2 regions of the Streptomyces sp. NPDC086023 genome follow, and region 2 is predicted to be linked to the other one. Evidence: riboswitches for the same ligand, from Rfam matches in the RefSeq annotation. Region 2 holds a riboswitch; the other holds the start of a gene.
The links. A riboswitch is a leader RNA that binds a small molecule or an ion and turns the genes downstream of it on or off. The one in region 2 is predicted to bind glycine.
Positions count from the first base shown of each region.

Region 1: it holds a riboswitch for glycine, as region 2 does, so the genes downstream of both, gcvP (aminomethyl-transferring glycine dehydrogenase) here and gcvT (glycine cleavage system aminomethyltransferase GcvT) in region 2, are expected to answer to the same signal.

Region 1 covers NZ_JBITRX010000041.1:12,564-26,868, reverse strand. The annotation lists gene ACIF6F_RS37525 (sugar phosphate nucleotidyltransferase) at 1-1,976, shown strand, start outside; gene ACIF6F_RS37520 (DUF881 domain-containing protein) at 2,058-2,951, shown strand; gene ACIF6F_RS37515 (small basic family protein) at 2,948-3,280, shown strand; gene ACIF6F_RS37510 (DUF881 domain-containing protein) at 3,286-4,101, shown strand; gene ACIF6F_RS37505 (FHA domain-containing protein) at 4,196-5,113, shown strand; gene ACIF6F_RS37500 (MerR family transcriptional regulator) at 5,157-5,900, shown strand; gene ACIF6F_RS37495 (bifunctional nuclease family protein) at 5,954-6,427, shown strand; gene ACIF6F_RS37490 (MerR family transcriptional regulator) at 6,596-7,231, shown strand; partial or broken gene ACIF6F_RS37485 (DNA polymerase IV) at 7,299-8,657, shown strand; gene ACIF6F_RS37480 (PRC-barrel domain-containing protein) at 8,819-9,205, opposite strand; glycine riboswitch at 9,319-9,428, shown strand; gene gcvP (aminomethyl-transferring glycine dehydrogenase) at 9,614-12,499, shown strand; gene ACIF6F_RS37470 (DUF5999 family protein) at 12,642-12,839, opposite strand; gene ACIF6F_RS37465 (hypothetical protein) at 13,128-13,715, opposite strand; gene ACIF6F_RS37460 (glutamate--cysteine ligase) at 14,209-14,305, shown strand, end outside.
Region 2 covers NZ_JBITRX010000010.1:245,832-260,136, forward strand. The annotation lists gene glyA (serine hydroxymethyltransferase) at 56-1,312, opposite strand; gene gcvH (glycine cleavage system protein GcvH) at 1,331-1,705, opposite strand; gene gcvT (glycine cleavage system aminomethyltransferase GcvT) at 1,797-2,912, opposite strand; glycine riboswitch at 3,101-3,212, opposite strand; gene ACIF6F_RS21495 (AAA family ATPase) at 3,722-4,408, shown strand; gene ACIF6F_RS21500 (enhanced serine sensitivity protein SseB) at 4,477-5,253, shown strand; gene ACIF6F_RS21505 (enhanced serine sensitivity protein SseB C-terminal domain-containing protein) at 5,352-6,092, shown strand; gene ACIF6F_RS21510 (ABC transporter permease) at 6,592-7,581, shown strand; gene ACIF6F_RS21515 (ABC transporter substrate-binding protein) at 7,630-9,396, shown strand; gene ACIF6F_RS21520 (ABC transporter permease) at 9,514-10,515, shown strand; gene ACIF6F_RS21525 (ABC transporter ATP-binding protein) at 10,578-11,636, shown strand; gene ACIF6F_RS21530 (ABC transporter ATP-binding protein) at 11,633-12,724, shown strand; gene ACIF6F_RS21535 (trimeric intracellular cation channel family protein) at 12,782-13,486, shown strand; gene ACIF6F_RS21540 (thioesterase family protein) at 13,532-14,305, shown strand, end outside.

The DNA of each region.
Region 1 (14,305 bases), on a different contig from region 2:
AGCCCGAGGTCTTCGACTACGTCGACCCCGACGTGCCCGTCGACTGGTCCGGTGACGTCTTCCCGCAGCTCATGAAGGAAGGCCGGCCCATCTACGGCTACATCGCCGAGGGCTACTGGGAGGACGTCGGCACCCACGAGAGCTACGTCAAGGCCCAGGCCGACGTGCTCGAAGGCCGCGTCGAGGTCGACATGGACGGCTTCGAGATCTCTCCCGGGGTCTGGATCGCGGAAGGTGCCGAGGTCCACCCGGACGCGGTGCTCCGCGGCCCCCTCTACATCGGCGACTACGCCAAGGTCGAGGCAGGCGCCGAGATCCGCGAGCACACCGTCGTCGGCTCGAACGTGGTCGTGAAGAGCGGCGCCTTCCTGCACAGGGCCGTCGTCCACGACAACGTGTACATCGGGCCACACAGCAATCTCCGCGGCTGCGTGATCGGCAAGAACACCGACATCATGCGCGCCGCGCGGATCGAGGACGGCGCGGTCATCGGCGACGAGTGCCTGGTCGGCGAGGAGTCGATCGTGCAGGGCAACGTCCGCGTCTACCCCTTCAAGACCGTCGAGGCCGGCGCCTTCGTCAACACCTCGGTCATCTGGGAGTCCCGCGGCACCGCCCACCTCTTCGGAGCCCGGGGCGTCTCCGGCATCCTCAACGTCGAGATCACCCCCGAGCTCGCGGTGCGGCTGGCGGGCGCCTACGCCACCACGCTCAAGAAGGGCGCGACCGTCACGACGGCCCGCGACCACTCCCGAGGCGCCCGCGCGCTCAAGCGAGCCGTGATCTCCGCGCTCCAGGCCAGCGCGATCGACGTACGCGACCTGGAGAACGTGCCGCTGCCGGTGGCCCGCCAGCAGACCGCCCGCGGCAGTGCCGGCGGGATCATGCTGCGGACCACTCCGGGCGTGCCGGACTCCGTCGACATCATGTTCTTCGACGAACGCGGTGCGGACCTCTCCCAGGCGGGGCAGCGCAAGCTGGACCGGGTGTACGCGCGCCAGGAGTACCGGCGTGCCTTCCCGGGCGAGATCGGCGACCTGCAGTTCCCGTCCAGCGTCTTCGACTCGTACACCGGGTCGCTGCTGCGGCGGGTGGACACCACCGGCATCGCGGACTCGGGGCTCAAGGTCGTCGTCGACGCCTCCAACGGCAGCGCCGGCCTCGTCCTGCCCAGCCTCCTCGGCCGGCTCGGCGTCGACGCCCTGACCATCAACCCGGGCCTCGACGAGTCGCGGCCCACCGAGACCGCCGAGTCCCGGCGCTCCGGCCTGGTCAGGCTCGGGGAGATCGTGGCCTCCGCGCGGGCGGCGTTCGGCGTCCGCTTCGACCCCGTCGGCGAGCGGATCTCGCTGGTCGACGAGCGGGGGCGGATCATCGAGGACGACCGGGCCCTGCTGGTCCTGCTCGACCTGGTCGCGGCGGAGCGGCGCAGCGGCAAGGTGGCGCTGCCCGTCACCACGACCCGTATCGCCGAGCAGGTGGCGGCGTACCACGGGACGCAGGTCGAGTGGACGACGACCTCCCCCGACGACCTCACGCGGGTCGGGCGGGCCGAGACGACGATCTTCGGCGGTGACGGCAAGGGCGGCCTGATCGTCCCCGAGTTCAGCAGTGTCTTCGACGGTGCCGCGGCCTTCGTCCGGCTGATCGGCCTGGTCGCGCGGACACAGCTCACGCTGAGCCAGATCGACGCCCGGATACCGCGAGCCCACGTCCTCAAGCGGGACCTGGCCACGCCCTGGGCCGTCAAGGGGCTGGTCATGCGGCGGGTGGTCGAGGCCGCCGGCGACCGTGCCGTGGACACGACGGACGGAGTCCGGGTCGTCGAGGCCGACGGGCGGTGGGCGCTGGTGCTGCCCGACCCGGCCGAGGCCGTGACGCACCTGTGGGCGGAGGGTCCCGACGACGCCTCCGCGCAGGCCCTGCTCGACGAGTGGTCGGCCGTGGTGGAGGGCGCCGGCCACCAGGGCGGCTGACCCGGGGGCCGGGGCGGCTGACGCGGCCGCCCCGGCCCGTACCGGGGGCGCATTCGGTGCCGGGCCCTGCGACGTGCGACGATGTGCCGCATGTCGCAGCCGCCCAACAACAGGAGCTCGGCCCCGGGGCCGTCGCGCCCGGACGCCTCCATGTCGCTGCTGACGCACGTGATGGACCACAGCCTCGACGAGGGCTACGCCGAGGCTTCCGCCCGCCGGGCGGCCGAGGGCACCGCGGGGCTGCCGCGCACCCTGAAGGCGAAACTCGCGCTCGCGGCCGGTCTCGTGCTGGCGGCGATGGTCGTCACGCTCGGCGCGGCGCAGGCGCGGATAGAGGCTCCGGTGCTCGCCAAGGAGCGCGAGGAGCTGATCGACCGGGTCGAGCGGGCGAACGCCGGCGCCGACGGCCTGGAGAAGGAGATCGAGTCGCTGCGGACCGACGTCTCGGGACGTCAGCGGGCGGCGCTCAAGCAGCACGGCGGGGACCAGGGTGAACTGGTCGCCCTCCTGTCCGGGGCCACCGAGGTGCGGGGCCCTGGTCTGAAGCTGGTCGTGGACGACGCCAAGGACGCCGAGCAGGGCGGCGGGGGACCGCGCGAGAGCGCCGGGTTCTCCGACACCGGGCGGGTACGCGACCGCGACATGCAGCGGATCGTCAACGGACTGTGGCAGGCGGGGGCGGAGGCCGTGTCCATCAACGGGCAGCGGCTGACCTCCCTGTCGGCCATCCGGGCCGCGGGTGACGCGATACTGGTCGACAACAAGCCGCTGGTACCGCCGTACGAGGTGCTGGCGGTGGGGGAGAAGAACCGGCTCCGCACGGACTTCCAGGACAGCGTCGACGGCCAGTATCTGCATGTGCTCCAGGAGAACTACGGCATCCGTTACACCGTCTCCACTGAAGACGACGTACGGCTTCCGGCGGCGTCGAGCCTGACCGTACGCACAGCAGAACCGAAGAAGGGTGCATCGTGATCGCCGTACTGGGCCTCGTGGTGGGAGTGGTGGTCGGACTTCTCGTCCGGCCCGAGGTGCCGGCCGTCGTCGAGCCCTACCTGCCGATCGCCGTCGTGGCGGCGCTCGACGCCGTGTTCGGCGGCCTGCGGGCGATGCTGGACGGGATCTTCGTCGACAAGGTCTTCGTCGTGTCGTTCCTGTCCAACGTGGTCGTCGCCGCGCTGATCGTGTTCCTCGGCGACAAACTGGGCGTCGGCGCCCAGCTGTCGACGGGCGTGGTCGTCGTCCTCGGCATCCGCATCTTCTCCAACGCGGCCGCCATCCGCCGGCACGTCTTCCGGGCGTGAGGCCGATGAGTACGGAGAACCCGAAGAACCCCGAGAACCCGGAGCCCGCGGAGAACAGCGTCCCGGGCGGCCCCGGCGAGGAGCGCCCGGCCCCCGAGGAGACCGGCCGCCAGCGGCTGGCCGCGGGGCTGTGGCCGCCGCGGGTGACGCGCGCCCAACTGGTCGTCGCGCTGCTGCTGTTCGTGCTGGGTCTGGGGCTCGCGATCCAGGTGCGGTCCAACAGCGATTCGAGCGCGCTGCGCGGTGCCCGCCAGGAGGACCTGGTCCGCATCCTGGACGAACTGGACGGGCGCACCAAGCGCCTGGAGGACGAGAAGCAGCGGCTGGAGGACCAGCGCAGGGAGCTGGAGAACTCGTCCGACCAGGCCGAGGAGGCCCGGAAGCAGACCATCGAGAAGGAGCGGCAACTCGGCATCCTGGCGGGCACGGTGGCGGCCGAGGGGCCGGGGATCACGCTGCGGGTGATCGACCCGAAGAACCTGATCGAGTCGGACATGCTGCTGGACGCGATCCAGGAGCTGCGCGCTGCGGGTGCGGAGGCGATCCAGGTCAACGGCGTCCGCGTGGTCGCCGACACCTACTTCTCCGATGCGGACGGCGGCGGGGTCGCCGTGGACGGTCGGAAGATCACCCCGCCTTACGAGTTCAAGGTCATCGGCAGGCCGCAGGACCTAGAACCCGCCCTCAACATCCCCGGCGGGGTCATCCAGACGCTGGAGAAGGAGCAGGCCACCGCCATGGTGACCCGATCGGCCAAGATCGTCGTAGATGCCTTGCGGGCGGCGAAGCAGCCTGACTACGCTCGGTCGTCATCGTCATGAGGAACGCCATGGGACGCGGCTGGCTGTGGTGCTCCCCACGCGGGCGGGTGCTTGCGGGGGGTCGGCGCACCGATAGGGCGGTGCGTGGTGGAAACTGTCTGGTGGTTACGGACGTTGTGAGAATGTCCGGGTCGGCAGGTGTGTGCATTCAGGATTCCTGCCCCACGGGCGGGTCTGTTTCAGTCAAGGGGAATCGCCCGTGAAGTTGTTTGAGAAGTTGTTCGGCAAGAAGGCGCGTGAGGACAGCGGCAAGCACCGCGCCGACCGCGCCGATGAGCTGCAGGAGCAGGGCGGCCGCCCGCTGTTCCGCGACGAGGTCGCCGGATCGGGCGACAATTCGGGCGCGTCGTCCGTTGACCCGGCCGGGTCCGGGCGCATAGGTTTCGGTGAACCATCAACCTCTAGTGCGGGTGGAGGGTTCGCCCCCGATCCGTACGCCACCCATGCCTCCGCGGGTCAGCCGCGGCGCGAGGAGCCGTCCATGTTGGTGTGCGGCAGGTGCGGGCACCGCAATGGCGAGGACAGCCGTTTCTGCTCGAACTGCGGCGCACCGCTGCGGCCGGGTCTGACGCCGGAGCGTGCCTCGGAGACCACGTCGACCATCTCCATCTCCGGTCTTGAGGCCTACGAGGCGGAGGCGACCGGGCAGACGCTCGCGCCCTCCCTCTCGCCCGAGGCCCAGGCCGCGGTGGACGCCCTGCCCCCGGGCTCGGCGCTGCTGATCGTCCGGCGCGGCCCCAACTCGGGCAGCCGCTTCCTGCTGGACGGCGAGCTGACCACGGCGGGCCGGCACCCGCAGAGCGACATCTTCCTGGACGACGTCACCGTCTCCCGGCGGCACGTGGAGTTCCGCAGGGGCCAGGACGGACGCTTCACCGTGGCCGACGTCGGCAGCCTGAACGGTACGTACGTCAACCGTGAGCCGATCGACTCGGTGACGCTCAACAACGGCGACGAGGTGCAGATCGGCAAGTACCGACTGGTCTTCTACGCGAGCCAGCGAGGCATCTGACTCCCCCGGACGACATCGGGGGAATCCCCACCAGGGAAGGTCCATGCTGCGTACACCGACGGGCGGTGCCGGAAACGGCACCGCCGGCTCGGTCGGGCGGCTGGTGAGCATCGGGACGGTGCTCAACCTGCTGCGTGACGAGTTCCCCGAAGTCACCATTTCCAAAATCCGGTTCCTGGAGGCCGAGGGGCTCGTCGAGCCCCGGCGCACGCCCTCGGGCTACCGCAAGTTCAGCCCCGACGACATCGAGCGGCTGGCCCGGATCCTGCGCCTCCAGCGCGACCACTACCTGCCCCTGAAGGTGATCCGCGAGCAGCTGGACGCGATCGACCGGGGCGAGCAGGTACGCATCCCCGCGCCCTCCCCCCAGGGCGACCCGGCGGTGTCCGCCGCCGAGGCCGGCGCCGTGGGGTCCACGGTGGCCCGGGTCGGCCGCGCCGAGCTCCTCGCCGCCGCCGAGGTGGACGAGGCCCAGCTGGCCGAGTGGGAGTCGTACGGGCTGATCGCCGAGACCCCGGGCGGCGGATTCGACGCCGAGGCCGTCACCGTCGCCAGGCTGGTGGCCGATCTCGGCCGGTACGGTCTCGAGCCGCGTCACCTGCGCGCCATGAAGGCCGCCGCGGACCGAGAGGCCGGGCTGGTCGAACAGGTGGTGGCACCCCTGCGGCGGCACCGGAACCCGCAGACCAGGGCACATGCCGAGGCCACCGTGCGGGAGCTCGCGGGACTGTCCGTACGCCTGCACGAGGCACTGGTCCGGACCGCTCTCGGGGTACGTCTGCACTGATCTTGGGCGGTCCCGACTACCCAAACCCACGCGGCAGGTCCTAGGGTTGCTGTGTGAACGAGCTCGACGTCGTGGGTGTCCGGGTGGAAATGCCCTCCAACCAGCCGATCGTGCTCCTGCGCGAAGTGGGAGGCGACCGTTACCTCCCCATTTGGATCGGTCCTGGGGAGGCGACCTCCATCGCCTTGGCCCAGCAGGGGATGGCCCCTGCCAGGCCGCTGACCCATGACCTCTTCAAGGACGTGCTGGAAGCGCTGGGCGAGGAGATCAGCGAGGTCCGCATCACGGACCTGCGGGAAGGCGTCTTCTACGCCGAGCTGGTCTTCGCCAGCGGGGTGGAGGTGAGCGCACGCCCCTCCGACGCCATAGCGCTGGCCCTGCGCACCGGATCGCCGATCTACGGCAGCGACCGCGTGCTGGACGACGCCGCGATCGCGATTCCGGACGAGCAGGAGGACGAGGTCGAGAAGTTCCGGGAGTTCCTGGACCAGATCTCGCCCGAGGACTTCGGCACCGGCACGCAGTGACCCGACCTCAAGGGAACCTCAAGTCATTCGAGTAGCCTTTCCCCGCATAGGGGTACGGGAAACCACTCTCAGGGTGATTATCACTCGGCGTGCCGAGTGTGGCGATCGTTGACGCACCCCTGGTGACTGCCTACCGTCGAGATGGCAGGTCAAGGACGGAGGGTCGGCGTGAGAATCAGCGGCGACGGTACGACCGGGGGCATCCCCGCGCGCGGTCCGGGGGAGGGCGGGGCGTACCCGCTGTACGGCGGTGCGGTGGGCTCCGCGCGCCGTCTTCCTGAACCCACGGTGGTCAACGAGGACCCGGCATCCGAGGAGATCGGCTACCGGGGGCCGACCGCCTGTGCCGCAGCGGGCATCACGTACCGGCAGCTCGACTACTGGGCGCGCACCGGGCTGGTCGAGCCCAGCGTGCGTCCCGCGTACGGATCCGGCACGCAGCGGCTGTACAGCTTCCGCGACGTCGTCGTTCTCAAGATCGTCAAGCGCTTCCTGGACACCGGGGTGGCGTTGCAGAACATCCGCACCGCCGTCCAGCACCTGCGGAACCGGGGCTTCGCCGATCTGGAGCGCATGACGCTCATGAGCGACGGGGCCACGGTCTACGAGTGCACCTCGCCGGACGAGGTCGTGGACCTGCTCCAGGGCGGGCAGGGCATCTTCGGTATCGCCGTGGGCGTGGTCTGGCGCGACGTGGAGCACGCGCTGTCCCAGCTGCACGGCGAGCGCGTCGACACGGGCGAGACGCTGATCGGCCACAATCCGGCCGACGAGCTCGCCAGACGGCGGCACAGGGCCGGGTAGCGGACGGCCCGGACACGGGTACGAGCGTTCCGGGCCGTTGTCAGTGGCGTAGGGCAGCATCGGGGCCGTGAGAGCCGCGCCCACCATCCTGCATCTGGACATGGATGCGTTCTTCGCCGCCGCAGAGCAGGCGGCGAAGCCGAGCCTGCGCGGGAAGCCCGTGATCGTGGGCGGCCTCGGCCCGCGCGGAGTGGTGGCCACCGCCTCGTACGAGGCGCGGCGGTTCGGCGTCCACTCGGCGATGCCGATGGCCCAGGCCCGCCGGCTCTGCCCCAACGGCGCGTACCTGGTGCCGCGCTTCTCCCTCTACCGCTCGGTGAGCGAGCAGGTCATGGCGCTGCTGCGGGAGCTGTCCCCGCTCGTGGAGCCGCTGAGCCTGGACGAGGCGTTCGTGGACCTGGAGGCGGGCGGGATCGCCTTCGACGAGGCGTCGGCCAGGGTGGCAGGCGAGCGGCTGCGGGCCGACATCAGGGAGGTCACCGGGCTGAGCGGGTCCGTGGGGCTGGCCGGTTCCAAGATGCTGGCCAAGATCGCTTCGGAGCAGGCGAAGCCGGACGGTCTGGTGCTGATCCCCACGGGGACGGAGCGGGAGCTGCTGGCGCCGATGCCGGTGCGGACGCTGCCCGGGGTGGGCCCGGCGACCGGGGACCACCTGAGGCGGGCCGGGATGACCACCGTGGGGGAGCTGGCCGGAGCGGGTGAGGACGAGCTGGTGCGGCTGCTGGGGCGGGCGCACGGGGTGGCGCTCCACCGGATGGCGCTGGGCCTGGACGACCGGGCGGTGGTGGCGGAGCGGGACGCGAAGTCCGTCTCGGTCGAGGACACCTTCGACGTGGACCTGCACGACCGGACGCGGATCCGGTTCGAGGTCCAGCGGCTGGCCGACCGGTGCGTGGAGCGGCTGCGGGGCTCGGGGCACTCCGGGCGGACCATCGTGCTCAAGGTGCGCCGGTACGACTTCTCGACGCTGACCCGCTCGGAGACCCTGCGGGGGCCCACGGACGACCCGGCGGTGGTCAGGGAGGCCGCGCTGCGGCTGCTCGACGCCGTGGACACCACGGGTGGGGTGCGGCTGCTGGGGGTCGGGGTCTCGGGTCTCGCGGACTACACGCAGGAGGACCTCTTCGCGCAGGCCGCGGGGGAGGGGAGGGATGCCGCGGAAGAGCCCCGGGAAGGGGCGCCGGAGGCCCTGGGAGGCGCTGGAGGGGATGCCCCGGCACACCGGTCCGGGGTGCCGGCGGAGCGGCGCTGGCCGGCCGGGAGTGACGTCCGGCACATCGCGTACGGCGCGGGATGGGTGCAGGGCAGCGGGGTGGGGAGGGTCACGGTGCGGTTCGAGGAGCCCGGTTCGGAGCGGCCGGGGCGGGTCCGTACGTTCCTGGTCGACGATCCGGAGCTGGTGCCGGCCGAACCGCTGCCGCTGGTCGACCCTGAGCGTGCCGGAACCCGGACCGCGCGGTGGGGGGCCGCGGCGGGCGGGGTGCCGGGGCGGGGCGGGCGTACCGCGGAGGCGGCGGGGCGTACGCCGGCGGGGACGGACCGTGCCGCCGGCGGGGCGTCTCCGGAGGGGGCGGGGGCGGGTGCCGGTCAGGCTTCCTCGGTGCCCGCCAGGCGGCCGAAATCGCGGTCGGGGGGCGGTGGGGAGGCGAGTTCTTCGGGGAGCGAGACGTCCAGCCCGTAGTGGTGGTAGAGCTGGAGTTCCTGTTCCGGGGAGAGGTGGCGGCCCACGCCGAAGTCCGGGGCGTCCTTGATCAGGGCGCGGTCGAAGGGGACGTGGAGGGTGCCGGAGACCACCTCGCTGGGCTCCAGGGGGACGAAGGCGTCCCGGCTGAAGAGTCCGGTGCGGACGGCGGCCCACTCCGGTGCACCGGTGGCGTCGTCGAGGTAGACCTCGTCGATGGTGCCGATCTTGGTGCCGTTGCGGTCGAACGCCTTGCGGCCGATCAGGCTGCGCGGATCGATGTCGGTCTGCACGGTCCCTCCATTTGGTCGCAACTCCTCCGTTACGACTACAAAAGTGCATATTCGAAGAGGGGGCCACTCGAGGGAGCCCCGGAGACCTCGCTGGTAGTCTGGTTTCCGGCTGCTGACCCCGTGCGGGAGAGTCCTCCGAACGAGTCGCGAAAGACTCACCCGGTGGCGCCGAAGGAGCAAATCCTCCCCGGAATCTCTCAGGCAGACGTACCGCTCGGACGAGGCCACTCTGGAAAGCAGGGCGGGCGTCGGACGTGCTCCGGAACCCCTCCTCACCGACGGTGAAAGCCGGCGACCCCTCGTGGGGCGTCGGTGAAGCTCTCAGGTTGAGATGACAGAGGGGGAGGCCGTCCGGGTGCCCGCGCCGTGGCACCCCTCGCAGGTCGTCAGACCAGGAGGCCTCCGCCCATGACCGCCAGTCGTACTCCGCTCTCCCACCTGGAGCGCGGTATCCCCTTCGAGCAGCGCCACATCGGCCCCGACACCGAGGCCCAGGCCAAGATGCTCGCCCAGGTCGGCTACGGCTCGCTCGACGAGCTCACGGCGGCCGCTGTGCCTGACGTGATCAAGAGCGCCGAGGCCCTGAACCTCCCCGGCGCCCGCACCGAGGCCGAGGTGCTGGCCGAGCTGCGCGAGCTCGCCTCCCGCAACGAGGTGCTGGCCCCGATGATCGGTCTGGGCTACTACGGCACCTTCACGCCGCCGGTGATCCTGCGCAACGTCATGGAGAACCCGGCCTGGTACACCGCGTACACGCCGTACCAGCCCGAGATCTCGCAGGGCCGCCTGGAGGCCCTGATCAACTTCCAGACCGTGGTCGCCGACCTCACCGGCCTGCCCACGTCGGGCGCCTCGCTGCTCGACGAGGGCACCGCGGCCGCCGAGGCCATGACGCTGGCCCGCCGCGTCGGCAAGGTCAAGGGCGGGGTCTTCCTCGTCGACGCCGACGCGCTGCCGCAGACCATCGCGGTCATCGAGACGCGCGCCGAGCCCACCGGCATCGAGGTCCTGGTCGCCGACCTCTCCGAGGGCATCCCGGCCGAGGCCGTCGAGCGCGGCGTGTACGGCGTGCTCATCCAGTACCCCGGGGCCTCCGGCGCGGTCCGCGACATCAAGCCGCTGATCGACCAGGCCCACGAGCTGGGCGCGATCGTCACCGTCGCCGCCGACCTGCTCGCCCTCACCCTGCTGGCCTCTCCGGGCTCCCTCGGCGCGGACATCGCCGTCGGCACCACCCAGCGCTTCGGCGTCCCGATGGGCTTCGGCGGCCCGCACGCCGGCTACATGGCCGTCCAGGAGAAGCACGCCCGCTCCCTGCCGGGCCGCCTGGTCGGCGTCTCCGTCGACGCGGACGGCAACAAGGCGTACCGCCTGGCGCTCCAGACCCGCGAGCAGCACATCCGCCGCGAGAAGGCCACCAGCAACATCTGCACCGCGCAGGTGCTGCTCGCCGTCATGGCGGGCATGTACGCGGTCTACCACGGCCCGGACGGCCTGAAGCAGATCGCCCAGCGCACCCACCGCTACGCCGCCATCCTGGCCGCGGGCCTCACCGCCGCCGGCGTCGAGCTGGTCCAGGGCGCGTTCTTCGACACCCTCACCGCCCGCGTCCCCGGCCGCGCCGCCGAGGTCGTCGCCGCCGCCCGCCGGGGCGGCGTCAACCTGCACCTGGCCGACGCCGACCACGTGTCGATCTCCTGTGACGAGACCACCGGCCGTGAGCAGCTCGCCGCCGTGTGGGCCGCCTTCGGTGCCGAGGGCGACGTCGAGGCGCTGGACGCCGCCACCGCGGACGCCCTGCCGGAGGCGCTGCTGCGCACCGACGAGTACCTGACCCACCCGGTCTTCCACCAGCACCGCTCCGAGACCGCGATGCTGCGCTACCTGCGCAAGCTCTCGGACAAGGACTACGCGCTGGACCGCGGCATGATCCCGCTGGGCTCCTGCACCATGAAGCTCAACGCGACCACCGAGATGGAGGCGGTGACCTGGCCCGAGTTCGGCCAGCTGCACCCCTTCGCGCCGATCGACCAGGCCCAGGGCTACGCCACGCTCATCAACGAGCTGGAGGAACGTCTCTGCGAGGTCACCGGCTACGACAAGGTCTCCATCCAGCCGAACGCGGGTTCGCAGGGTGAGCTGGCCGGTCTGCTCGCCGTCCGCGCGTACCACCGTGCGAACGGCGACGAGCAGCGCACCGTCTGCCTCATCCCGTCCTCCGCGCACGGCACCAACGCCGCCAGCGCGGTGATGGCCGGCATGAAGGTCGTCGTCGTCAAGACCGCCGACGACGGCGAGGTCGACGCCGAGGACCTGCGCGCCAAGATCGAGCAGTACCGCGACGAGCTCGCCGTGCTGATGATCACCTACCCGTCCACGCACGGTGTGTTCGAGGAGCACGTCGCCGACATCTGCGCCCAGGTGCACGACGCCGGCGGCCAGGTGTACGTCGACGGCGCCAACCTGAACGCCCTGGTCGGCCTCGCCAAGCCGGGTCACTTCGGCGGCGACGTCTCGCACCTGAACCTGCACAAGACCTTCTGCATCCCGCACGGCGGCGGCGGCCCGGGCGTCGGCCCGGTCGCGGTCCGGTCCCACCTGGCCCCGTACCTGCCGAACCACCCGCTCCAGCCCACCGCGGGCCCGGAGACCGGTGTCGGCCCGATCTCGGCCGCCCCGTGGGGCTCGGCCGGCATCCTGCCGATCTCCTGGTCGTACGTGCGCCTGATGGGCGGCGAGGGCCTCAAGCGCGCCACCCAGGTGGCCGTGCTCGGCGCCAACTACATCGCCAAGCGCCTGGAGCCGCACTTCCCGGTGCTGTACACCGGCCCGGCCAACCTGGTCGCGCACGAGTGCATCATCGACCTGCGCCCGCTGTCGAAGTCGACCGGCGTCTCGGTGGACGACATCGCCAAGCGCCTGATCGACTACGGCTTCCACGCGCCGACCATGTCCTTCCCGGTGGCCGGCACGCTCATGATCGAGCCGACCGAGTCCGAGGACCTGATCGAGCTGGACCGCTTCTGCGACGCGATGATCGCCATCCGCGCCGAGATCGAGCGGGTCGCCTCCGGCGAGTGGCCGGCGGACGACAACCCGCTGCACAACGCCCCGCACACCGCGGCGGCGCTGGGCGGCGAGTGGAACCACCCGTACACCCGTGACGAGGCGGTCTTCCCGGCCGGCGTCAACGCCGCCGAGAAGTACTGGCCGCCGGTGCGCCGCATCGACGGTGCCTTCGGCGACCGGAACCTGGTCTGCTCCTGCCCGCCGCTGGACGAGTACGACAACTGACCGGTGAGCGGCGGCCGTAGACTGCCGCACGCCGGCTGACGGCGAAGGGGCCGGCCCGGAGGGAGTACCTCCGGGCCGGCCCCTTCGCCGTGGCCCCGTGCCGGTTCGCCGCGGTCCCGTGCCCCGCCGCCCGGCCCCGTGCTCAGGCCGCCTTGGCCACCGCGAGCGGGCGGTGCGGCGCGATGATCTGGCCGTCCGGCAGCAGCTCACCGGTGTCCTCGAACACGACGACGCCGTTGCACAGCAGGCTCCAGCCCTGCTCCGGGTGGTGCGCCACGAGCTGGGCGGCCTCCCGGTCGGCTGAGTCGGCTGAAGGGCAGGCAGGCTGGTGCTGGCACATGGATGCGTTCTTTCGCTGCGGTGTGGTGAGTGTCGTCCTGCGGCTCGAATCGGTGTTCATGGCCGCCCCCCGTCAATCGGTCGGTCAGTTCCCCAGTGGGGTCTTCCCGCCGGAGCGGGAGCAGGACCCCAGTGTTGCCCTACGGAGGTCGGTCCGCAGGGATTTCCTGGCAGCTGTCCTCACTGATTGATGACGCATCACCCTTGCGGGCGGTTCAGCCCAACTACCCTGTCTCTTCGGATGGTTCGTGGATGGTCCGGGTGGACTAGCCCGAATGGCGCAACCGGGTCAGGCGGGTGTGGCCAGGGCGGGCGGTGCCAGCCGGTGGGTCAGTACGGGCAGCAGTTCGGACACCGGGTGCGGGCGGTACGCGGCGATCCCCGGCGGGGCCGGGGCCAGCGGCACCAGCAGGTCCGCCGCGGCCGGCAGGCCCGAGGCGGCGTCCGCACCGGCCGAGCCGTGCAGCCACAGGGTGAGCATGTACAGCTCCGGTACGGACAGCAGGCGCGCCTGGAAGTGGCCGGCCACCGACTCGGCCTGGCGCAGGGCGCGTTCGGTCGCGGCGACGTAGGGGCCCTCGAAGAAGTGGGAGAAGGCCCAGCCGTCGGGCGTGAGCATGGTGTCCGCCGCGGCCACGAACCGGTCGCCGCCGCGGATCAGGAAGCGCCAGCCGGTGAGCCGGGTGCGGGGCGGGCGGCCCCCGGCGGTGACACGGTCCAGGACGTGCACCGGCAGTGGCAGCTCGGCGGTGACCTGGCCGCCCCGGAGCGCGCGCAGGGCCGGGGTGTGCGCCTCGTGGACGGCCGCGGGGGACCGGAGTGCCGCGAGGACGCTGCGCAGGGCGGGCGCGGGGGCCGGGGGGACATGCAGCGGCATAGTGGGTCGCCTCTCACATGGGAGGTGTGGAACGGGGCAGGTGCGGACGGCGCTGTCGCATTCTGGGGCCAGAGGGGGGCTGTGGGGCAATGGCCGGGCGCCAACTCTCTGCCTCGTTTGCGGAGTTTATACGACATGTGTTCACGCAGTGTTTCGGCTAGCTGTCCCGCCCATTGCGGACAAGGCGCTTACCGGTCCCGCTGTCGTGGATTTCATACCGCATGCTCGCGCGATTCGCTCGTTGACCTCGGAGATTACCGGAAGGGGGCTCGGCTGAAAAGCGGTGGTCGTATAAAGCGGCACAGGCGCAAGGTAATTGCGGGTTGCCGCATTTCTCTGTCACATGCCGGAGGGAAGTGCCGAAGCGCCGCTTCGGCCAAACCGGCGCACGCTCCCCGCCACAAGCGTTCGCGCGGCGTTATCGATCACCGCCCCGGGGCATCATCGACCGTAACGCGGGCCCCGGGCCCGCCATTCGAGGAGGGACGCTTCGATGGGGGAGAAGGTCGTGGCAGGCGGATTCGACCTGTCCGATCGGCAACGGTACCGGAGGAAGCTCCACGAGTGCCTGGAGGGACTAGGGCGACTTC
Region 2 (14,305 bases):
CTGTGGAAACCGAAGGCCGGGCCCGCTCACGTGCCGCACGCGGCGGCGGGTCCGCTTACAGCGAGGGGTACAGCGGGTGCTTCGCGGCCAGCGCCGACACGCGGGCCTTGAGGGCCTCGGCGTCGTACGCGGGCTTCAGGGCCTCGGCGATGATGTCGGCGACCTCGGTGAAGTCCTCGGCCTGGAAGCCGCGGGTGGCGAGCGCCGGCGTGCCGATGCGCAGACCCGAGGTGACCATCGGCGGCCGCGGGTCGTTCGGGATGGCGTTCCGGTTGACCGTGATGCCGACCTCGTGGAGGCGGTCCTCGGCCTGCTGGCCGTCCAGCTCCGAGTTGCGCAGGTCCACCAGGACCAGGTGCACGTCGGTGCCGCCGGTGAGGACGTCCACGCCGACGGCCTTGGCGTCGTCCTGGACCAGGCGCTCGGCGATGATCTTCGCGCCGGCCAGGGTGCGCTCCTGGCGCTCCTTGAACTCGGGCGAGGCGGCGACCTTGAAGGAGACCGCCTTGGCCGCGATCACGTGCTCCAGCGGGCCGCCCTGCTGACCCGGGAAGACCGCGGAGTTGATCTTCTTGGCCAGCTCCTGCGTCGACAGGATGACACCGCCGCGCGGACCGCCCAGGGTCTTGTGCGTGGTGGTGGTGACGACGTGGGCGTGCGGCACCGGGTTCGGGTGCAGGCCCGCGGCCACCAGGCCGGCGAAGTGCGCCATGTCGACCATCAGGTACGCGCCGACCTCGTCCGCGATGCGGCGGAAGGCGGCGAAGTCCAGCTGGCGCGGGTACGCGGACCAGCCGGCGACGATCAGCTGCGGCTTCGACTCCTTGGCGAGGCGCTCGACCTCGGCCATGTCGACCTGGCCGTCCTCACCGACGTGGTACGGGACCACGTTGTAGAGCTTGCCGGAGAAGTTGATCTTCATCCCGTGGGTCAGGTGACCGCCGTGGGCCAGGTTCAGGCCCATGATCGTGTCGCCCGGCTTCAGCAGCGCGAACATCGCGGCGGCGTTGGCCTGCGCGCCCGAGTGGGGCTGCACGTTGGCCGCCTCGGCGCCGAACAGCGCCTTGATGCGGTCGATCGCGATCTGCTCGACCACGTCGACGTGCTCGCAGCCGCCGTAGTAGCGGCGGCCCGGGTAGCCCTCGGCGTACTTGTTGGTCAGGACCGAGCCCTGGGCCTCCATGACGGCGACCGGAGCGAAGTTCTCCGACGCGATCATCTCGAGGGTGGACTGCTGGCGGTGGAGCTCGGCGTCGACGGCGGCGGCGACGTCCGGGTCCAGCTCGTGAAGGGGAGTGTTCAGAACAGACATCAGGATCCCTCGGTCGGTTCAGCCCGCGAAGTCGGTGTACTCGTCGGCGGAGAGCAGGTCGGCAGGCTCCTCGGAGACGCGGACCTTGAACAGCCAGCCGCCCTCGAAGGGGGCGCTGTTCACCAGGGCCGGGTCGTCGACGACGTCCTGGTTGGCCTCGACGACCTCGCCGGTGACGGGGGAGTACAGGTCGCTGACCGACTTGGTGGACTCCAGCTCACCGCAGGTCTCGCCCGCGGTCACGGTGGAACCCACCTCGGGGAGCTGGGCGTAGACGACGTCACCGAGCGCGTTGGCCGCGAACTCCGTGATGCCGACCGTCGCGACGCCGTCCTCGGCGGCCGACAGCCACTCGTGCTCCTTGGTGTAACGCAGCTGCTGGGGGTTGCTCATGACCTGATTCTCCTGGATGCGGGGGACTGCTGATGAACGGATGTCTTGGAGGGTGAGACGAACGCCGCGACGGATTCCCGGGCGGGGATCGTCACTTCTGCCGCTTGTAGAACGGCAGGGCCACGACCTCGTACGGCTCATGCGTACCGCGGATGTCGACGCCGACGCCGGAGGTGCCCGGCGCGGCGTGCGCGGCGTCCACGTACGCCATGGCGATCGGCTTGCCCAGCGTCGGGGACGGGGCGCCGGAGGTGACCTCGCCGATGACCTGGCCGTCGGCGACCACGGAGAAGCCGGCGCGCGGGACGCGGCGGCCCTCGGCGATCAGGCCGACCAGCTTGCGCGGCGGGTTGGTCGCGGCGCGCTCGGCGGCGGCCTCCAGCGCGGCGCGGCCGACGAAGTCGCCCTCCTTCTCGAACTTCACCACCCGGCCGAGACCCGCGTCGAAGGGGGTCAGGGCGGTGGTCAGCTCGTGCCCGTACAGCGGCATGCCCGCTTCCAGGCGCAGGGTGTCGCGGCAGGACAGGCCCGCCGGGACCAGGCCGGCACCCTCGCCGGCCTTCAGCAGCGCGTCCCACAGCTCGACCGCGTGCTCGGGCTTGACGAACAGCTCGAAGCCGTCCTCGCCGGTGTAGCCGGTGCGGGCGATCAGCGCGGGGACACCGGCGACGGTGCCCGGCAGGCCCGCGTAGTACTTCAGGTTGTCCAGGTCGGCGTCGGTGAGCGACTTCAGGATGCCGGGGGACTCCGGGCCCTGGACCGCGACCAGCGCGTACGCGTCGCGGTCGTCGCGGACCTCGGCGTCGAAGCCGGCGGCGCGCTCGGTGATCGCGTCGAGGACGACCTGGGCGTTGGAGGCGTTGGCGACGACCATGTACTCGGTCTCGCCCAGGCGGTAGACGATCAGGTCGTCCAGGATGCCGCCGTCCTCCTGGCAGATGTGCGTGTAGCGCGCGCGGCCCACGCCGACCGTGGAGATGTTGCCGACCAGCGCGTAGTCGAGGACCTTCACGGCCTCGGGACCGGTCACGGTGATCTCGCCCATGTGGGAGAGGTCGAAGAGGCCGGCCTTGGTGCGCACGGCGTTGTGCTCGTCGCGCTCGCTCGCGTACCGCAGCGGCATGTCCCAGCCCGCGAAGTCGGTCATCGTGGCACCGAGGGAGCGGTGCACGGCGTCGAGGGCGGTCAGACGGGGGGTGTTCGTCATAGGGGTGGCTCCCAGGGCAGGCCCGCATGAGTGACTGAAGGACGTTCCTCCCCATCTGTCATCGGAACCTGAGAGGTTCGTCACGACCGCACGCCCGTACGAACGTAAGGCGACTGCGGGGTGACTTGCACCTTGGGTGGAGCCGGGAGGCGGTGGACGTGCCTGCCGGGCTCGCTTTTCAGATGTGCCTCGCCCGCGCGGTATCGGGGCCTGAGAGATTCAAGGGAGGGTCTTGCTCCTTCGGCGTCCGGGGCGGCGGTCGTACGACAGCGGTGCCCGGCACTCTCCCGCGCGGATTCAAGCGGCCTGTATGGAGTTGGCGCGCACATCATTGCACGCGTCCGCCGGGAACGGGGGGCCCGGGGCCCGGCGGAATCGCGCGCGGGCGGCCAGTGGGCGGACAAGGGGGAGACCGGAGCGGGCGGCGGTGGGAGGGTGGGGGGACCGCGGAAGGACCGCGGCGCGAGTGTGGGGGCGGGTCCCGGACGGAACCGGGGCGGTCGGATTACCGTCTCTTTACACTCAGTGGGCAAGGGTCCCGTGACCCTCCTTCCGGCCGCTGCCGGGAGGGGCCCCCAGGGGAGGCGAGCACTGTGCGGATCTTCGGAGCGGTGGCGGGCGGCGCGCGTGCGCTGCCGGACGAGGCGCGCCCCGGACCGGGCGGCCCCGAGGGCACCTCGCGCCCCGGACCCGGCGGCGCCGGGGGAGTCCCGGGCCGCGTACCGGCGAGCCCCGGGGAGGCGCCGGAGGCGGCCGGACGCGTCGCGGCGGTGCCGTCGGCGGTCCCTGCCGTCCCTGCGGCGGTTCCCGTGGTCCCGGCGGTTTCCGTGGTCCCGGCCGCGGCCCCGGCCGTACCGGCCCAGCCGGGGGCGCGTGAGGCGTCCCGGGGGCTGCCGTTGCGGGCGGTGGTCCGGCCGGGCCCCGAGGGCGTCTGCGACCTGCGGGGCGCCGGGACGCGCGGCCCGGTCCGGCTGGAGTTCGCCGCCGGGGACGTGGTGGTGGTCTCCGGGCTGCCGGGCAGCGGCAAGAGCACGCTGATGAAGCGGGCCGTCGCGGGGCGCGGCATCGACTCCCAGGACGTGCGCGAGCGCTGGGAGCGGCGCATGCCGGCCCTCCTGCCGTACGCGGTCTACCGCCCCCTGGTCAGGGCGGCCCACTACACCGGCCTCTGGCGGGCGCTGCGCTCGGGCGAGAGCCTGGTCGTCCACGACTGCGGCACGCAGGCCTGGGTCCGCGGGCTGCTGGCCCGCGCCGCCGGGCGGCGCGGCCGGGGGCTGCACCTGCTGCTGCTGGACGCGAGCCCGGAGGAGGCCCTGTCCGGCCAGGCGGCACGGGGCCGCGGCGTCTCCGCGTATGCCTTCCTGCGCCACCGCCGCACGGTCGCCCGCCTCCTCGCCACCGCCGAGCGCGGCGGGCCGCCCGCCGGCTGCGCCTCGGTGACCCTCCTCGACCGCCCCGCGGCGGCCCGTCTCACGCGGGTGGACTTCGGGGGATGACCGACGGCCGCCCGGGGCCGGGACCGGTAGGGTCGGGGCGGCACGCGGAGAGGACGACCGGGGTGGACATGACCAGCGGCACGCACGACGGCACCTACGGCGGCGCCGGCCTGGCCGGGCACGGGTGGCCCGCGAACGAGCTTGAGGAGACCCTCGGCGCCTCCCTCGGCAACCCGGCCGCCGGCGGCCGCATCGTCGAGGTGCTCGGCCGCAGCCAGCTCTGGATCCCGCTGCCCGAGGGCGGCGGACCCGACAGCCCCAGCCTCCGGCTGCCCACCATGGAGCTCGACGGCGCCCCCTACGTGCCCGTCTACAGCTCCCAGCAGCAGTTCGAGCAGTGCGCCGGCCCCCAGATGCCCTTCACCGTGGCCCCCGCGGTCGAGTTCGCCCGCGGCCTGCCCCCGCAGCTCGGCATCGCCGTGAACCCCGAGGGCGCCGTCGGCGTCCCCCTGCCGCCCCCCGCCGTCGCAGAGCTCTGCCGCGCCGGGCGCACCGCGCTCGACGGCCCCGCCAGCGGCGGCCGGGTCCGGCTCTTCGAACCGGACTGGCAGGAGGACCCGGTCGACTTCCTCGCCGCCGCCGGCGAGGAGTTCCGCGCGACCGGGGTGGTCGCCTCGGCCCGCCGCTGCCTGGCCAGCATCGAGGGCGGCGACCCGGTCCTCTTCATCGGGGTGCAGTTCCTCAACTGGGAACTGGCGGACAGCAACGCCCCCATGGAGGCCCTCGGCCGTGCCCTGGCCCGGGTCCATCCGGCCTGGCAGGTGAACCTGCTGCTCCTCGACGTGGCCCGGGACCCGGTCGGCGACTGGATGCTGGAGCGCGTACGCCCCTTCTACCTGCCCTGAGCGGCACCGGGGACCGTAAGCTGTTTTCCATTGCAGGCCGCACCCGGTTGCCGGGCGGCCGACACGCGTGACGTCGGGCGGACGAAGAGGGGTACCGGGTGAGTGCGTCAGGCACGGCCGCGGCAGGCCAGGTCGAGCACATGCTGCGCCAGGTCACGCCCGGGCGCTACGAGACCTACGAGGCGCTGCTCCAGGCGCTGGCCGACGGGCAGCTGTGGATGCTGCTCTGGCACGGCCGGCCCGGGTCGCCCGACGCCCAGTACGGCGGCATGGAGGTCGAGGGCCTGGGCTACGCGCCCTGCGTGACCTCCGCCGCGGAACTCGCCGCCAGCGGCTGGAACCGCGCGTACGAGGTGGTCAGCGGCCGTGAGGTGGCCCGCTCCCTCTACCCCGAGCGCTGGGGGATCTGGCTCAACCCGCACGCCGCCGGCGGCGGCATCGGCGTTCCGTGGGCGGACCTGCGGCGCATCGCCACCGGTCTGGACCGGATGCCGGCCGGCCCGTTGCGCATTTCCGACCCCGCCATCGAACTGCCGCAGTTCTACGCACTGCTCACCCAGCACGCGCACCGCACCACAGCCGTCCGCTCGCTGCGGCGCGCCTGGGTGCAGCCCGCGCTGGGGACCCCGTACCTGGCCATCGGCCTCGACCTCTACGACGCCTCCGCGCCGGCGGTCGAGTCGGTGCGGGACATGATGCGCCGGGCGGTCTCCGCCGTTCCGGAGGGGCTTCCCGTGTCGACCGTCGCGCTCGCCGACGAGCACGATCCGGTGGCGATGTGGCTGCGCGCGCAGGCCCGCCCCTTCTACGACCGCGAGGCGCACGCCCCGGCGTACTGACCCCCGTCCGGCCCCGCGCCGGTCCGGTGCCCCGCCTGCCGGGTGGCCGGAATGTGAGACGGGCATCTCGAAGGCCGTACCGATCCGCATCGGTGCGGCCTTTGCCGTATGTCCGGCTCCGGGCGGTTGGTTCCGCCCAAAAAGCGCACCCGAAGAGGCAGTTGGGCTCGATGTCCGATCCGCGCCGATCGGCCGGTGTTGCTCCGCTGAGCCGCGCGCTTGGTCCGGATAACGGAAGGTATCGAGCCACATCACGGTTGCGCATCACATCCCCGTCGGGTCTGGCGGGTGATCGCGCGACCGTTGAAGACTCCCCCCACCAAGAGCTGCGAACCCTGCAACCACCAGCTCTTCACGTGCACTTCAGCAGCTCTTTCCAGCCAGCACACGCAGCAACATCAGCCAGCAATCGCACCATCAGCGACACCGATGTGAACCAAGCCGCTACAGCGGCGGGCATGGGCCGGCCACCCGTCGGCCGAGAGGGGTCCCCACCACGATGACGGCACCACTGCACGACACAGCCGCGGACGAGATCGCAGCCGTCGCCGCCGAAGTCCCTGCCAAGGCCATCGAAGGTCGTTCGCCCGGCAAGATCGCGTGGATGCGCCTCAAGCGCGACAAGGTCGCCCTGACCGGCGGATTCGTCGTGATCTTCCTGATCCTGGTCGCGGTGTTCGCACCGCAGATCGTCAGCCTCCTCGGCCACCCGCCGAACGAGTTCCACGAGGACATGCTCGACCCGGACCTGGGCATCCCGAAGGGCTCCTTCGGCGGCATCAGTTCGGACTTCCTGCTCGGCGTCGAGCCCACCAACGGCCGCGACGTCTTCAGCCGCATCGTCTACGGCTCGCGCATCTCGCTGCTCGTCGCCTTCCTCGCGGCGTTCGTCTCCGTGGTCCTGGGCAGCATCCTGGGAGCGCTGGCCGGCTTCCTCGGGGGCTGGGTCGACGCGGCCATCAGCCGCACGATGGACCTGCTGCTCGCCTTCCCGCAGCTGCTGTTCACCATCGCGCTGGTCTCGGTGGTCCCCAACGAGCTGTGGGGCCTGACCGGTACGGGCGTCCGCATGGGCGTACTGATCGTGGTCATCGGCTTCTTCGGCTGGCCGTACATCGGGCGCATCGTCCGCGGCCAGACCATCTCGCTCCGCGAGCGGGAGTACGTCGAGGCCGCCCGCTCCCTGGGCGCCGGCCGCGGCTACATCCTCTTCAAGGAACTGCTCCCCAACCTGGTCGCCCCGATCCTCGTCTACACGACGCTGATCATCCCGACCAACATCCTCACCGAGGCGGCCCTGAGCTTCCTGGGCGCGGGCGTCAAGCCCCCCACCCCTTCCTGGGGAAAGATGCTCTCCGATGCGCTGCCGCTCTACCAGGCGGACCCCATGTCGATGGTGGTCCCCGGTGTCGCGATCTTCCTCACCGTCCTGGCGTTCAACCTCTTCGGGGACGGGCTGCGTGACGCACTCGACCCCAAGGGCAGCTGAACCGTTTCACCTGATTCACCTGAATCCATTCCTGGAGGTTGGAACACAGTGATCCGCAGAAAGCAGGCAGTCGCGATCGCCGCCACGGTGGCCGCGCTGTCCCTCACGGCCACCGCGTGCGGCGGCGGCTCGGATGAAGGCAAGGGCAAGGAAGGCGGCTCCTCCAACGCCGCGTTCAACGCCGCGACCACCGGTGTCGTGAACCCGTCCGACAAGAAGGGCGGCGAGCTCAAGCTCTGGTCGCCCCAGGACGTCGACTACCTCGACCCGGCGCGCGCCTACTACGGCTTCGTCTGGAACCTGCAGCGCCTCTACATCCGCCAGCTGCTCGCGTACGACAGCAAGCCGGGCAAGGACGGCACCAAGCTGGTCCCGGACCTCGCCGAGGCCCTGCCGGTCCTGAGCAACGGCGGCAAGACCTACACGCTGAAGCTCAAGGACGGCGTGAAGTTCGAGGACGGTACGCCGATCACCTCGAAGGACATCAAGTACGGCATCGAGCGCGTCTTCGCGCAGGACGTCCTCTCCGGCGGTCCGACCTACCTGATCGACATCCTTGACCAGGGCCAGAAGTACCCCGGCCCGTACAAGGACAAGGACCCCAACAAGATGGGTCTGAAGTCGGTCCAGACGCCGGACGACAAGACCATCGTCTTCAACCTGGCGAAGCCGAACTCCGACTTCTCCTACCTCCTGGCCATGCCGTCCTCCTCGCCGGTCCCGGCCGCGAAGGACACGGGCGCCAAGTACACCAACGCCCCGATCTCCACGGGCCCGTACAAGGTCACCAGCTTCACCGCGAGCAAGGGCGCCACCTTCGAGCGCAACCCGAACTGGGACCCGAAGACCGACACGATCCGCAAGGGTCTGCCGGACAAGGTCTCGTTCACGGTGACCACCAACGCCGAGGACATGGACGCGCGCCTGCTCAACGGCGACATCGACCTCGCGGTCGACGGCACCGGTGTCCAGCAGGCCGCCAAGATCAAGATCCTGCAGGACCCGAAGCTGAAGAAGAACGCGGACAACCCGTTCACGGGCTACATCCGCTACTTCGTCTTCCCGCAGACGGTCAAGCCGTTCGACAACATCGAGTGCCGCAAGGCCGTCATCTACGCGGCCAACCCGAAGTCCCTGCAGACCGCCCGCGGCGGCCCGACCTCGGGTGACCTCGGCGCGAACATGCTGCCTCCGGGCATCCCGGGCTCCGACAAGTCGTACGACCCGTACGGCCTGGCCGGTGGCGCCCCGCAGGTCGACAAGGCCAAGGCCGCCCTGGCCGCCTGTGGCCAGCCGAACGGCTTCAAGACCACGATCGCGGTCCGCAACAACCGCGCCGCCGAGGTCAAGACCGCCGAGTCGCTCCAGGAGTCGCTGAAGGCCGTCGGCATCGAGGCCTCCATCGACCAGTACGACGGCAAGCTCTCCTCCTCCACGATCGGCTCGCCCGAGAACGTGAAGAAGAAGGGCTACGGCATCATCGTCATGGGCTGGGGTGCCGACTACAACTCCGGCTCCGGCTTCCTGCAGCCGCTGGTCGACGGCAGCTTCATCCTGCCGAACGGCAACAACAACTACTCCATGCTGAACGACCCCGAGGTCAACGGGCTGTTCGACAAGGCCGCCGACGCCGCCACCCCGGAAGAGGCCGCCCCGTTCTACACGGACATCAACAAGAAGGTCATGGAGAAGGCGCTCTACCTGCCGATCAACTTCGACAAGGCCTTCGTCTACCACAACCCGCGCCTGACGAACGTCTACTTCAACGAGTCGATGGGCAAGATCGACCTCGCCACCGTGGGTGTCGTCAAGTAACAGCAGGACATGTGCCTTCACCACACATGCGCTAGTTCGAAGGGCAGGTGAAGGCCGCAGGCGGCGGCTGCCGTCCCCACAAGGGACGGCGGCCGCCCGCCCGAGCGGCCGACTGCAGTGCTCGTCTACCTCATTCGGCGGCTCTTCAATGTCGTCGCCACGCTGCTGGTGGTCTCCGCGGTCACCTTCGGCATCTTCTTCGCGGTGCCGAAAATCACCGGCAGCGACCCGGCTCTCATGTACGCCGGCCGCGAGACCAACGAAACGGCTCTTCAGGGCATCCGCGTCAAGATGGGCTTCGACAAGTCCATCCCTGAGCAGTACGGAATCTTCCTCAAGGGCATCGTCGCCGGCCGCGACTACAACCAGGGCACGGAGGTAACGCACTGCCCCGCACCGTGCTTCGGCTACTCGTTCAAGGCCGAGCAGCCGGTGTGGGAGATGCTGCTCGACCGCATTCCCGTCACCCTCTCCCTCGCGAGCGGAGCGGTGATCCTCTGGGTCATCGGCGGTGTGCTCACCGGCGTGATCTCCGCACTGAGGAGAGGCACGATCTGGGACCGGTTCACCATGATCGGTGCCCTGGCCGGCGTGTCCCTGCCCATCTACTTCACGGGCATGCTGGCGACGGCGATCTTCGTCTACTCCCTCCAGTGGCTGGACGCGAGTGAGTACGCGCCGCTCGTCGACGATCCGGCGGCCTGGTTCAACAGCATGCTGCTGCCCTGGATCACGCTGGCCTTCCTGTTCGCCGCGACGTACGCCCGCATCACCCGGGCCACCATGCTCGAAGTCCTGGGCGAGGACTACATCCGGACGGCCCGCGCCAAGGGCCTCAAGGAGAACGTGGTCATCGGGAAGCACGCGCTGCGCTCCACCCTGACCCCCGTCCTCACCCTCGTCGGCCTCGACCTGGGCGGCCTGCTCGGCGGCGCCGTCCTCACCGAGTCGACCTTCAACTTCCCCGGCCTCGGCACCGCCGCGGTCGGCGCGATCAGCCAGGGCGACCTGCCCGTGATCATGGGCGTGACCCTGGTCGCCGCCTTCTTCATCGTGATGGCCAACCTGATCGTGGACATCATGTACTCCGTCGTAGACCCGCGCGTGAGGCTGACGTGACCGAGACCCCGCTGAACAACGAAGGCGCCCAGGTCGCGGGAACCGCCACCGGCCCGGTCGGCATCCCCGAGCAGGCCGGCCCCCGCCCGGAGGCCTTCCTCTCGGTCCGCGACCTCAAGGTCCACTTCCCGACCGACGACGGCATCGTCAAGTCCGTCGACGGCCTCTCCTTCGACCTGGAGCGCGGCAAGACCCTCGGCATCGTGGGCGAGTCCGGCTCCGGCAAGTCGGTCACCTCGCTCGCCGTCATGGGCCTGCACCGGACCGGCCACAGCCGCAACCGCCCGCAGATCTCCGGCGAGATCTGGCTGGACGGCCAGGAGCTGCTGCGCGCCGACGCCGACGACGTACGGCAGCTGCGCGGCCGCAAGATGGCAATGGTCTTCCAGGACCCGCTGTCCGCGATGCACCCGTACTACTCGGTGGGCTCCCAGATCGTCGAGGCGTACCGGAACCACAACGACGTCGACAAGAAGACCGCGCGCAAGCGCGCGATCGAGATGCTCGACCGGGTCGGCATCCCCGAGCCGGGCAAGCGCGTCGACGCGTACCCGCACGAGTTCTCCGGCGGCATGCGCCAGCGCGCCATGATCGCCATGGGTCTGGTCAACAACCCCGAGCTGCTGATCGCGGACGAGCCGACGACCGCCCTGGACGTCACCGTCCAGGCGCAGATCCTCGACCTCATCCGGGACCTCCAGAAGGAGTTCGGCTCGGCGGTCATCATGATCACGCACGACCTCGGCGTGGTCGCCGAGATGGCCGACGACATCCTCGTGATGTACGGCGGCCGGTGCGTCGAGCGCGGCACGGCCGAGAAGGTCTTCTACGAGCCGCGGCACCCCTACACCTGGGGTCTGCTGGGCTCCATGCCGCGCATCGACCGCGACCAGACCGAGCGGCTCATCCCGGTCAAGGGCTCGCCGCCCAGCCTCATCAACATCCCCAGCGGCTGTGCCTTCAACCCGCGCTGCCCGTACGCCGACGTGCCCAAGGGCGGGGTCACCCGCACCGTGCGGCCGGAGCTGACGGACGACGGGACGAAGCACTGGTCCGCCTGCCACATGTCGCAGGAGGAGCGGACCCGGATCTGGACCGAAGAGATTGCGCCGAAGCTGTGACCGACATGAAGAAGACGGACGCGGCCACCGTCCCCGCGCAGGCCACCGCCTCGCCCGAGCCGCTGCTGAGGGTCTCCGGCCTGACCAAGCACTTCCCCATCAACAAGGGGCTGCTGCGGCGCCAGGTCGGCGCGGTCAAGGCCGTCGACGGCCTCGACTTCGAGGTCTACCCGGGTGAGACCCTCGGCGTGGTCGGCGAGTCCGGCTGCGGCAAGTCCACCATGGGCCGGCTGATCACGCGGCTGCTCGAACCGACCGGCGGAAAGGTCGAGTTCGAGGGCAAGGACATCACGCACCTGGGCGTCTCGGGCATGCGCCCGCTCCGCCGTGACGTGCAGATGATCTTCCAGGACCCGTACGGCTCGCTGAACCCGCGCCACACGGTCGGCACGATCATCAGCGCCCCCTTCAAGCTCCAGGGCATCGAGCCCGAGGGCGGCCTGAAGCAGGAGGTCCAGCGCCTGCTCAGCCTCGTGGGCCTGAACCCCGAGCACTACAACCGCTACCCGCACGAGTTCTCCGGCGGCCAGCGCCAGCGCATCGGCATCGCCCGTGCGCTCGCGCTCAAGCCGAAGCTCGTGGTCGCGGACGAGCCGGTCTCGGCCCTCGACGTGTCGATCCAGGCGCAGGTGGTCAACCTGCTGGACGACCTCCAGGACGAGCTGGGCCTCACGTACGTGATCATCGCGCACGACCTGTCGGTCATCCGGCACGTCTCGGACCGCATCGCGGTCATGTACCTCGGCAAGATGGTCGAGCTGACCGACCGCAAGTCGCTGTACGAGGCGCCGATGCACCCGTACACCAAGGCGCTGCTGTCGGCCGTGCCGGTGCCGGACCCGAAGCGCCGCGGGGCCAAGACCGGCCGCATCCTGCTCAAGGGCGACGTGCCCTCGCCGATCTCGCCGCCGAGCGGCTGCCGGTTCCACACCCGGTGCTGGAAGGCCACGCAGATCTGCAAGACCATCGAGCCGCCGCTGCTGGCGCTCAAGACCGGTCACCAGGTCGCCTGCCACCACCCGGAGAACGCCCCGGACCAGGCCCCGGGCGACCCGGCGCTGCCGGAGGCGGCGGAGGCCGCCGAGTAGACGGGGGTGCGGGGGACCCTGGGCGCGGCCCCGGGTCCCCCGCACCTCGGCACGGGCATGGCCGGAACCGACCGGCAGAATGTGTCCGTGTCCCTGTACCACGATCTGTTCAACCCGACCCTCCAGCACGCCCTGGATCTGGTCGGCATCTTCGTCTTCGCCCTGGCCGGCGCTCTGCTCGCGGTCCGCAAGAACTTCGACATCTTCGGCATCGCGATGCTCGCGATGGTCACCGCCCTCGGCGGCGGCCTCTTCCGTGACCTGATGATCGGCGCGATCCCGCCCGCCGCCTTCACCGACTTCGGCTACTTCGTCACGCCGCTGGTCGCCGCCGCCTTCGTCTTCTTCCTCCACCCCGAGGTGGCCCGGATCAACCGGCTGGTCAGCGTCCTCGACGCGGCCGGCCTCGGTCTCTTCTGCGTCACGGGCACGACCAAGGCCTACGAGTACGGCCTCGGCCTGACCCAGTCCGCCGCCCTCGGCCTCGCCACCGCCGTCGGCGGCGGTGTGCTGCGCGACGTGCTGGCCAACGAGGTGCCCTCGCTGCTGCGCGACCGCGAGATGTACGCCGTGCCCGCGATGGTGGGCGCCGGCATGGTCGCCCTCTTCCTCAACTTCGACGCCCTCAACGCGGTGACCAGCACCATCGCCGCCGTGACCGCCTTCGTCTTCCGGCTGCTGGCGATGCGCTTCCACTGGCAGGCCCCGCGCGCCTGGAACCGCCGCTCGGAGGTGGCCGAGGAGGAGCACGCCAAGCCGTAACAAGAAAAGCTACCGCTTAGTAGCTACCGGCGGTACGCTGGATGTATGGCACAGGCAGCAGCTCAGGCAACGATCGGCGACAGCGAGTTCGACCGGGACACCCGGCTCACGCCCCGCGGCGCGGCCGAACCGGGCGTCTTCGACGCGGAACTCTCCGCCGGGTGGACCATCATCAGCGCCGTCAACGGCGGCTACCTGCTGGCCCTGGTGGGAAGGGCGCTCTCCGAGGCCCTCCCGCACCGCGACCCCGTCACGGTCTCGGCGCACTACCTCACCTCCTCGGTCCCCGGCCCCGCCGTGATCCGCACCCAGCAGGTCCGCACCGGCAACACCCTCTCCACCGGCCAGGCCTCCCTCTTCCAGTACGACGAGAGCGGCGCCGAGGTCGAGCGCATCCGCGTCCTCGCCTCCTACGGCGACCTCGGCGCGCTCACCGACGACGTCCGCACGAGCGCGAAGCCGCCGGCCATGCCCCCGTACGAGCACTGCCTCGGCCCCGAGATGGGCCCGGCTCCCATCCCGGGCAGCTCCGCCATCGTCGACCGGCTCGCGCTGCGGCTGGATCCGGCCACCGCGGGCTGGGCCCTGGGCGCCCCCTCGGGCAAGGGCGAGATGCGGGCCTGGTTCGGCCTGGCCGACGGCCGCGACGCCGACCCGCTCTCCCTGCTGCTGGCCGTGGACGCGCTGCCGCCCACCGCCTTCGACCTCGGCCTGATCGGCTGGGCGCCCACCGTCGAGCTCACCACCCACATCCGGTGCCGCCCCGCGCCCGGCCCGCTCCGCGTCTCGATCACGACGCGGAACATGGCCGGTGGATTC